One region of the Streptomyces sp. NPDC014801 genome, then DNA from elsewhere that is predicted to be linked to it. Evidence: riboswitches for the same ligand, from Rfam matches in the RefSeq annotation. Region 1 holds a riboswitch; the other holds the start of a gene.
What was found. A riboswitch is a leader RNA that binds a small molecule or an ion and turns the genes downstream of it on or off. The one in region 1 is predicted to bind cobalamin.

Region 2: another riboswitch for cobalamin. It lies ahead of ACF1AL_RS38360 (FecCD family ABC transporter permease); the one in region 1 lies ahead of ACF1AL_RS03125 (prenyltransferase/squalene oxidase repeat-containing protein).

What each region holds. Positions count from the first base shown of each region.
Region 1 covers NZ_JBIBXG010000001.1:709,023-713,200, forward strand. Annotated here, with positions in the region: gene ACF1AL_RS03115 (energy-coupling factor transporter transmembrane component T) at 1-451, opposite strand, end outside; gene ACF1AL_RS03120 (SCO2322 family protein) at 531-1,169, opposite strand; gene ACF1AL_RS03125 (prenyltransferase/squalene oxidase repeat-containing protein) at 1,166-2,368, opposite strand; cobalamin riboswitch at 2,454-2,592, opposite strand; gene ACF1AL_RS03130 (GNAT family N-acetyltransferase) at 2,777-3,319, shown strand; gene ACF1AL_RS03135 (TetR family transcriptional regulator) at 3,328-3,960, opposite strand; gene ACF1AL_RS03140 (glycosyltransferase family 4 protein) at 4,168-4,178, shown strand, end outside.
Region 2 covers NZ_JBIBXG010000024.1:25,823-30,000, forward strand. Annotated here, with positions in the region: gene ACF1AL_RS38350 (ABC transporter substrate-binding protein) at 1-87, opposite strand, end outside; gene ACF1AL_RS38355 (ABC transporter ATP-binding protein) at 97-864, opposite strand; gene ACF1AL_RS38360 (FecCD family ABC transporter permease) at 867-1,922, opposite strand; cobalamin riboswitch at 2,031-2,166, opposite strand; gene cobM (precorrin-4 C(11)-methyltransferase) at 2,183-2,932, opposite strand; partial or broken gene cbiT (precorrin-6Y C5,15-methyltransferase (decarboxylating) subunit CbiT) at 2,929-3,528, opposite strand; gene tsaD (tRNA (adenosine(37)-N6)-threonylcarbamoyltransferase complex transferase subunit TsaD) at 3,725-4,178, shown strand, end outside.

The sequences.
Region 1 (4,178 bases):
GCGGCAGGGGGACCTCGGGCAGCGTGACGACGACGTGCGTGCCGGGGATGGGGGAACCGAGGACGACGGCGAAGAAGAGGCGTACGGCGAGGACGGCCAGGGCGAGTTTGAGGAACGCGGAGTAGGAGCGGGCCCAGGGGGCGTCGGTGCGGCAGGTCGTCACGACGTACGCGGAGACGGCGACGAGGAGGGCGAGCAGGAGGGGGTTGGTGGTGCGGGTGGCGGCGGTGCCTAGGCCGAGGGCCCACAGCCACCAAGCGGCGGGGTGGAGGGTGGGGTGAGCTGTCCTGGTGGGTGCGGTGACCGCCGTGGGGTGCGGTGCCCGGCGTTCGGCTGTGCCGCGTGTCCCGGTGAGCGCCGTGGGGTTCTGCTGCCCGGCGTTGCGGGGTGCCGCAGCGCCCACCCTCCCCCAAGCACCTCCGACAAGCTCCGGTGCAGGGGGGACCCCCATCGCCCCAGCGGCACGATTGCCCGCTGCTGCGTCGGCTCGATTGCCCGCTGCTCTCTGGGGGTTAGGGGTGTGGGCGTCGTCAGTCATGGTGGTGGCGGCGGCGGGATTGCCAGGTGGCTGCTGCTGCCAGGGTGAGTACCGCCGCGCCGGCCGCTATCAGGCCCACCGACGGGCCGTCGGAGGACTTCCCGGGCTCGGGGGCGGCCGTGGGAGTCGCCTTGGCGGAGACCTGTTCGCCGCAGCCGCGCCCGGGATAGCCGGCGATGGCGCACAGCAGGGCGTTGGTGTCGTAGCGCAGGGGGCTCGCGACGGCGGCCAGGGCCTCGGCCGTCGTGGCGTCCTCGGGGACGCGGGCGCACGCCGTGCGGGCGGCGGGCGGGCGTTCGCCGGACGGGGCGTCGGCGGCCGTACCGAAGTCGATGACCAGCGCGACGCGCTTGTGGCCGTCCTGGGCCGGCGTCCGCGCGCAGATCGCCGCGAAGTCGGCGGCACCGCGTGGTCGTTGCGCGGAGGAGGAGTCCTCGCTCACCGCGAACCGGAAGCCCTGCACCGCGCCGTCGGCCGGGCGGGCCGTCGACGGGCCCTGCGTGGCGTAGGTCCACGTGCCGCCGTCGCGCTCCCAGAACGACCAGTACCGGTAGCCGACGGCCCGCGCCTGGCCCGCCGCCACCAGGGGCAGCAGCAGGGCCAGGCACAGCACGGCGGCGCGGCGGATCACTTGCCGCGCCCCTTGCGGCCGCTGATCAGGAAGCCCGCGCCGATGCCGGCGACCAGGCAGACGCCGACGAACCACCACACGCCGAAGGGCGAGTCGTCGTCCTTCTCGCTCTTCTCGGCCGTGTCGGCCTTCTGCCCGGCGGCCTGCGGGGCCGGGCCGGTCGCGTTCAGGCCGGCGACCAGGTCCTGGCCGCCGAAGTGGCGCGGGTCGGCGCCCGCCGTGTGCGCGGCGAGGATCAGCTGGGCGTAGGCGGCGGGGCCGCTCTGCCTGGCCCAGGCCGCGCCGTTCTTCTCCAGCCACGCCAGCGGCTTGGCGGCGCTCGCCGCACCGCCCTGCGCGGCGAGCGCGACGACGGCGTCGGCGGTGTTGCCGTAGTCGGGCTGCGCGGTGGCGCCCGGCATGGCGGAGGTCAGGTGGCCGTCCTTGGCCACCGCCTGCGCGAGGTAGGCGGCGCCGTTGGCGGCGGCCTGCGCCGGCGTGCGGGCGTCCTTGCAGACCGCCTCGGCCCGCGGGCCCGCCGTGGTCACCAGGCCCTTGCCCAGCACGCCGAGGACACCCGCCGCGGTCGCGTCCGCGTTGGCGGCGAGCTTGCCGGCCTTGTCGGGCTGGAAGGCGAAGGCGCCACCCTCGGCGCACGGCAGAGCGAGCTTCAGCAGGGCGTCGGAGGGCGACTTGCCGTCCTTGGTGACGCTCTCCGGCTTCTCCCCGGCCGCGGCGAGCGCGCCGACGACCACGGAGGTGGAGTTGGCGTCGCTGGCACCGCCCGCGGTGTAGCCCCAGCCGCCGTCCTTGTTCTGCACGGACTTCAGCCAGGCGATCGCCTTGCCGGTCACGGCGTCGTGGCCGCCGAGCGCGGCGAGGGCCTGCACGGCGGCGGCGGTCTGGTTGGTGTCGACCATCGTCTTGGCGTCGCACGGCTTGGCCGGCTCCGCGCGGAACGGGGCGAACGCGCCGTTCGCGCACTGCTGGCCGGTGAGCCAGTCCACGGCCTTGCCGGCGGGCTTCACCCCGGCGGTGTGCTGCGCGAGCAGGGCGAGCGACTGGCGCCACACGCCGTCGTACGTCGGGTCGGCGGTGCCGTACAGCCCGGACGGCAGGGCCGGTGACGGGGACGGGGCGGGCGACGCGGCGACGGCGGGCGCGGCGGCGCCGAGCACGGCGACGGCGGCGACGGCCGCGGCGCTGCGACGGACATTCATGATCGGCGGCTGCCTCTCCCTGGACGGGAGCCGGGCAGCGCGGGAGGACCCCGGGCGGCTCGGCTCCGTAGACCTCGACGGTGCGTGAGCCGTTCACGTCCGCGCAGGGCGATCCGGCTCGCCGTCGATGGGCGGCTCACGGTTGCGGGTCAGCGCCGGAATTGCACCGGCTTCCCCCTGTACGGGTGTGATGACGACGCCGCTACTTTACCGGGCCGTAGGAAGGGTCCGAGGGGCGGCCCGGTGGCGGCCCGGGGGCGGCCGAGGGCGGCCCGGTGGCGGCCGCCCGGGGTGACGCTCGCCCGGCCGCGCACGCCCCCCGCGGATCGCCGCCGCCCTGGCTCAGGAGGGACCGTTCTTCGTTTTATTCGATTGCCGCCGCCCTCCCGGGGCCGATAGGAAGCGGGCATGCTCAAAGGCGGCAAGGTCGGGCTCCGGGCCCGGCACGAGGACGACATCCCCGTACTGCGGGCCGAGCTCTTCGACGACGTGGTCAACGCCTCGCGGGCCGAGGCCGGTCCGTGGCGTCCCGTCATGCCCGGTGCCAAGGACCCGCGGCTGGAGCCGGACCCCGCCCAGCAGGGGAGCGTCCCGTTCTCCGTCGTGGAGCTGCAGGGCGGCACGCTGGTCGGCATGGCGAACCTGTGGGGCATCGACACCCACAACCGCTGCGCCCACATCGGGCTGGGCCTGCTGCCGTCCTGCCGCGGCAAGGGCTACGGCAGCGACGTCGTCGCGGCGCTGTGCCACTACGGCTTCGTCGTGCGCGGCCTGCACCGGCTGCAGATCGAGACGCTCGCGGACAACACCGCGATGCTGCGCGCCGCCGAGCGCAACGGCTTCGTCCGCGAGGGCGTGCTGCGCTCCTCGGCGTGGGTGATGGGCGAGTTCGTGGACGAGGTGCTGCTCGGGCTCCTCGCCCGCGACTACCGGCCCGACGCGCGGCGGTAGTCGCCGGGTCAGGGCGCGGCCGGCCCCGCGGCGTCGGCCTCGGTGAGGTCGATGAGCCGGCACACCGTCTCTATGTCGACCTTGACCTGGGCGATGGAGGCGCGGCCCGACAGCCAGGTGATCAGCGCCGAGTGCCAGGTGTGCTCGATGACGCGGACCGCGGACAGCTGGGCCGGGCCCGGGTCCTGAAGGCCCATCGCGTCCAGGATGATCGCCGTCGTCTGCCGCGAGACCTGGTCCACCTCGGGGGAGACACTGCGGTCCGCGAAGGTCAGCGCGCGGACCATGGCGTCGGCGAGGAGCGGCTCGCGCTGCAGGCCGCGGAAGGCGCGCATCAGCGTCTCCGCCACCCGCTCGGCCGCGCTCGCGCCCGCCGGCGGCCTCTTGCGGAGCGTGCCGTGCATGTGCTCCAACTGGTCCTGCATGATGGCCACCAGCAGATGGATCTTGGACGGGAAGTAGCGGTACAGCGTGCCCAGCGCCACCTGCGAGGCCTCCGCGACCTCCCTCATCTGCACCGCGTCGAAGCCGCCCCGGCCGGCCAGCTGCGCGCTCGCCCGCAGGATGCGGCGGCGGCGCTCCTCCTGACGCTCGGTGAGCGGTGAGGTGGCGGGGCGCGTGGTAGGGGCGTGCGCAGGCATGGGTCCCGTCCGTGACAGTCGGTGAGGGCGTGCGTTCGGACAGCATGGCAGCCGCGCGCCCGTGGCGTGAATCACCTGATCCACTGCTTACAGCGTCGCTACCTGCCGGTAGATTCGGAGCCTCCTGAGCGATCAAGTCTGAAACTTGTTCTAGATTAGCGTCCCGGCGTAATCTCGCGGGACAGTGCAGGCAGAGAGGGGCCCGGAGTGACCGCTGA
Region 2 (4,178 bases), on a different contig from region 1:
GTCCTTGGCCGGCTCCACCGTGGCGCCGCACCCGGTGACGGCGGTTGCGGCGAGACAGAGGGCGGCGGCGAGAAGCTGCTTGCGCATAGGTGTCCTTCAGGTGGTGGACGGGAGCAGGTCGAACAAGAGCTGGACGGCGTCGGTTTCGGGGTGCCGGACGGTGTGGGCCCGGACACCGAACACCTTCGCGAGCAGCGCGGGTTCGAGGACGTCCTGGGGCGGCCCGGAGGCAACGATCCGGCCGCCGTCGAGGACGTACAGGACGTCGCAGTGGGCTGCCGCCAGGTTGAGATCGTGCAGAGCGGCCAGCACGGTCAGGCCGCTGTCGCGGACCAGGGACAGCACCTCCAGCTGGTGGGCGATGTCGAGATGGTTGGTGGGTTCGTCGAGGACCACAACCCTCGGCTGCTGGGCCAGGGCCCGGGCGATGAGCACCCGTTGCTTCTCTCCGCCGGACAAGGCGAGGAAGCTGCGTCCGGCCAGGTGGGCGACGCCGGTGCGTTCCATCGCCCGTGTGCAGATTTCCCGGTCGGAGGCGGCCGTGCGGCCTTGGTGCGGCAGCCGGCCCATGGCGACCACCTCGGCGACGGTGAAGTCGAACTCGGCCGAGGACTCCTGGGGCAGGGCGGCCAGCACCCGGGCCGCGGCCCGCGCGTCCATGGCGTGCAGATCGTCCCCGTCCAGCCGCACCACTCCCCCGGCCGGCCGCAGCGCCCGGTAGAGGGAGCGCAGCAGGGTCGACTTGCCGCTGCCGTTGGGGCCGACGAGTCCGGCGAATGCCCCGCTGCCCACGGTGAGGTCGATATGCTCGACCAGGCGCGTTCCGGCCGCTTCGATCGTCATGTCGTCGATGTCGAGTCGCATGCTCAGCGTCCTCCGAACGCATAAGCGCCCCGCCGCATCAGCAGCAGGAACGCGGGAACGCCGACCACCGCGGTGATCACTCCGACCGGCAGTTCGGCGGGGGCGAACAGCAGCCGGGACAGCACGTCCGCCCACACCAGCAGCACGGCACCGGCGAGCGGGGCGATGGCCAGCGCGCGGCGGTGGTCGGCGCCGACCAGCATCCGCACGACGTGCGGCACCATCAGCCCGACGAACCCGATGGCCCCGCTGACCGCGACGACCGTGCCCGTGACGGCCGCGGTGACGAGGAACAGCTCCCGGCGCAGCCGGTCCGGCACGACGCCGAGCGCGGCCGCGGTCTCGTCGCCCATGGCGAGCGCGTTGAGCGCCTCGGCCCGCCACCGCAGCCAGCCCCACCCTGCCGCCACTGTGACGGCGGCGAGCGGCAGTTGGGCCCAGGTGGCGCCGCCCAGGCTGCCCAGCAGCCACATCATCGCCGACCGGGCCGCCTCACCCCGTGCCGCGCCGAACACCATGACCGTGGTGACGGCCTCGAAGCCGTACGCCAGTGCCGTGCCGGTCAGGATGAGGCGCAGCGGCGTCAGGCCCCGCGGTGAGCGGGCCACGGCGTACACCAGCGCCATGGCCGCGAGTGCGGAGGCGAATGCAGAGGCGGACAGCGCCCATACGCCGAGCCCGGCGAAGGCGCCGAGGAGGATGACGGCGTTGGCGCCCACCGCCGCGCCTGAGGAGATGCCGAGGACGAAGGGGTCGGCCAGCGCGTTGCGCACCATGGCCTGCACGGCCACCCCGACGGTTGCGAGGCCCGCTCCGGTCACGGCGCCGAGCAGGACCCGCGGCAGCCGGATCTCCCAGACGATGGTGTATGACGCCGCGTCACCTGTGGGCAGCGTCTGGCCGGTGAGTCCGGCCCACAGGAAACGCAGCACCTCGCTCCAGCCGACGCCGGCGGCACCGAGCCCCACCCCGCCGACGAGGGAGAGCAGGAGCAGCACTGCCAGAGCCAGGCTGAGCGGCAGCACGGCTGTGCGGCTGGGAGCCGTTCTTCGACGCACGGGAGGCCGTCCTTCACACGGGCCGCCTGCTGGACGTCGCGCAGAAGCAGCCCGTACAGCCCTACCCTGCCGTACGGCGGCCCCTCTCGCAGTCCACGGCGAGCAGTCAACGGGTCGATGCGCCTCCGCAGGCGATCGGGCTCACACGGCGGCCACCGGTTGCGGTGCCGTGCACACCGTTGCGGGTCAGCGCCGGACTCTCACCGGACTTCCCCCACGGGAGGCGAGGGGAGCCTAACAAACGGGCTCCGGCGTGGCGTTCAGCACAGATGACGCTCGCGTTCGGGCGAGTACAGGTGACTGTCGCGGAACTGCTCCGCCCCCAGTGTCCGCCCCACCATGATCACAGCCGTCCGCAGCACACCGGACTCCTTCACCTTGTGGGCGATCTCGTCGAGCGTGCCGCGGATGATCAGCTCGTCGGGGCGGGAGGCGTAGGCGACCACGGCGGCAGGGCAGTCGGCGCCGTAGTGCGGCAGCAGCTCCTCGACCACTCGGTCGACGTACTTGGCGGCCAGGTGCAGCACGATCAGCGCGCCGCTGCGGCCCAGCGTGGCCAGGTCCTCGCCCTCGGGCATCGCGGTGGCCCGGTTCGCCACCCGGGTCAGGATGACCGTCTGCCCGACGGTCGGCACGGTCAGCTCCCGTTTGAGGGAGGCGGCCGCGGCGGCGAAGGCCGGCACACCCGGCACGACCTCATCGGGCACACCGGCCGCGTCCAGGCGACGCATCTGCTCGGCGACCGCACTGAACACCGACGGGTCCCCGGAGTGCAGGCGGGCGACGTCGTGCCCCTCCTCGTGCGCGCGGACCAGCTCGGCGGTGATCTCGTCCAGGGTGAGCTGGGCGGTGTCCACCAGGCGTGCACCCGGCGGGCACTCAGCCAGCAGCTCGCGCGGCACCAGGCTGCCCGCATACAGGCAGACCTGGCAGGAGGCGAGCCTCCGCGCGCCGCGCACCGTGATCAGGTCGGCGGCGCCGGGGCCGGCGCCGATGAAGTACACGGTCATCTGTCAGCTCCTGGTGAGGGGTTGTCGCTCTTCTGTACGGCCCACTGGGTGACCGGCATGGCCTGCCGCCAGCCGGTGAAGCCGCCCACGGGCACGGCATGCGCCACCGCGAGCCGCACCAGCTCGCCACCGTGGCGACGGTAGGCGTCGGCCAGCAGGGCCTCGGACTCCAGCGTCACGGTGTTGGCGACGAGCCGGCCACCGGCCGGCAGGGCGTCCCAGCACGCCTGGAGCAGTCCGGGTGCGGTGAGTCCACCGCCGACGAACACCGCGTTGGGCGGCGGGAGTTCGGCCAGGGCGGCGGGCGCGGCGCCGGTGACGACCTGCAGGCCCGGCACGCCGAGACGGTCGGCGTTACGGGTGATGCGTTCGGCGCGGACGGGGTCGCGCTCGACGGTGACCGCCACGCAGGAGGGGTGGGTGCGCATCCACTCGATGGCGATCGAACCGGAGCCGCCGCCGATGTCCCACAGCAGCTCACCGGGGGCGGGGGCGAGGGCGCCGAGCGTGGCGGCCCGCACATGCCGCTTGGTGAGCTGCCCGTCGTGCTCGTACGCCTCGTCCGGGAGCCCTGGCACCGCGCCGAGCCGCAGGGAGGCGAAGGCGCGGCGGCTCACGGCGGTTGGCGGGGTGGGGCGGGCGGCGGTCACTGCTCGGTACCTCGGTGTTCGGTGGACGACGCAGACGCACTTTACGGGTCGTTGGCCTGCAGCTCCTCGCCCGGGTACACATCCGCCGAGGACTTATTGCACACTACTTGCAACAACCTATGACATGCAGGAAGGGTCGGCGATGGGTTCTCCGATCGTGCTGGGCATCGAGTCGTCCTGCGACGAGACCGGCGCGGGCCTCGTACAGGACGGCCGGCTGCTGGCCCACGTGGTGGCGTCGAGCATGGACGAGCACGCCCGCTACGGCGGTGTCGTGCCCGAGATCGCCGCCCGGGCGCACGTGCACGCCCTGCGCCCGGTCATCCGGCAGGCCCTCGACGAGGCGGGGGTGCGCCTGTCGGACATCGGCGCCGTCGCCGTCACCACCGGACCGGGTCTCTCGGGCGCGCTCCAGGTGGGGCTGGCCGGCGCCAAGGGCATCGCGTACGCCCTCGGCGTCCCGCTGTACGGCGTGCACCACCTGGCCGGACACGTCGCCGCCGACACCCTGGAGCACGGACCGCTGCCCGAACCCTGCATGGTGCTGATCGTCTCCGGCGGCCACACCTCCCTGCTGCTGGTCCGCGATCTGGCCC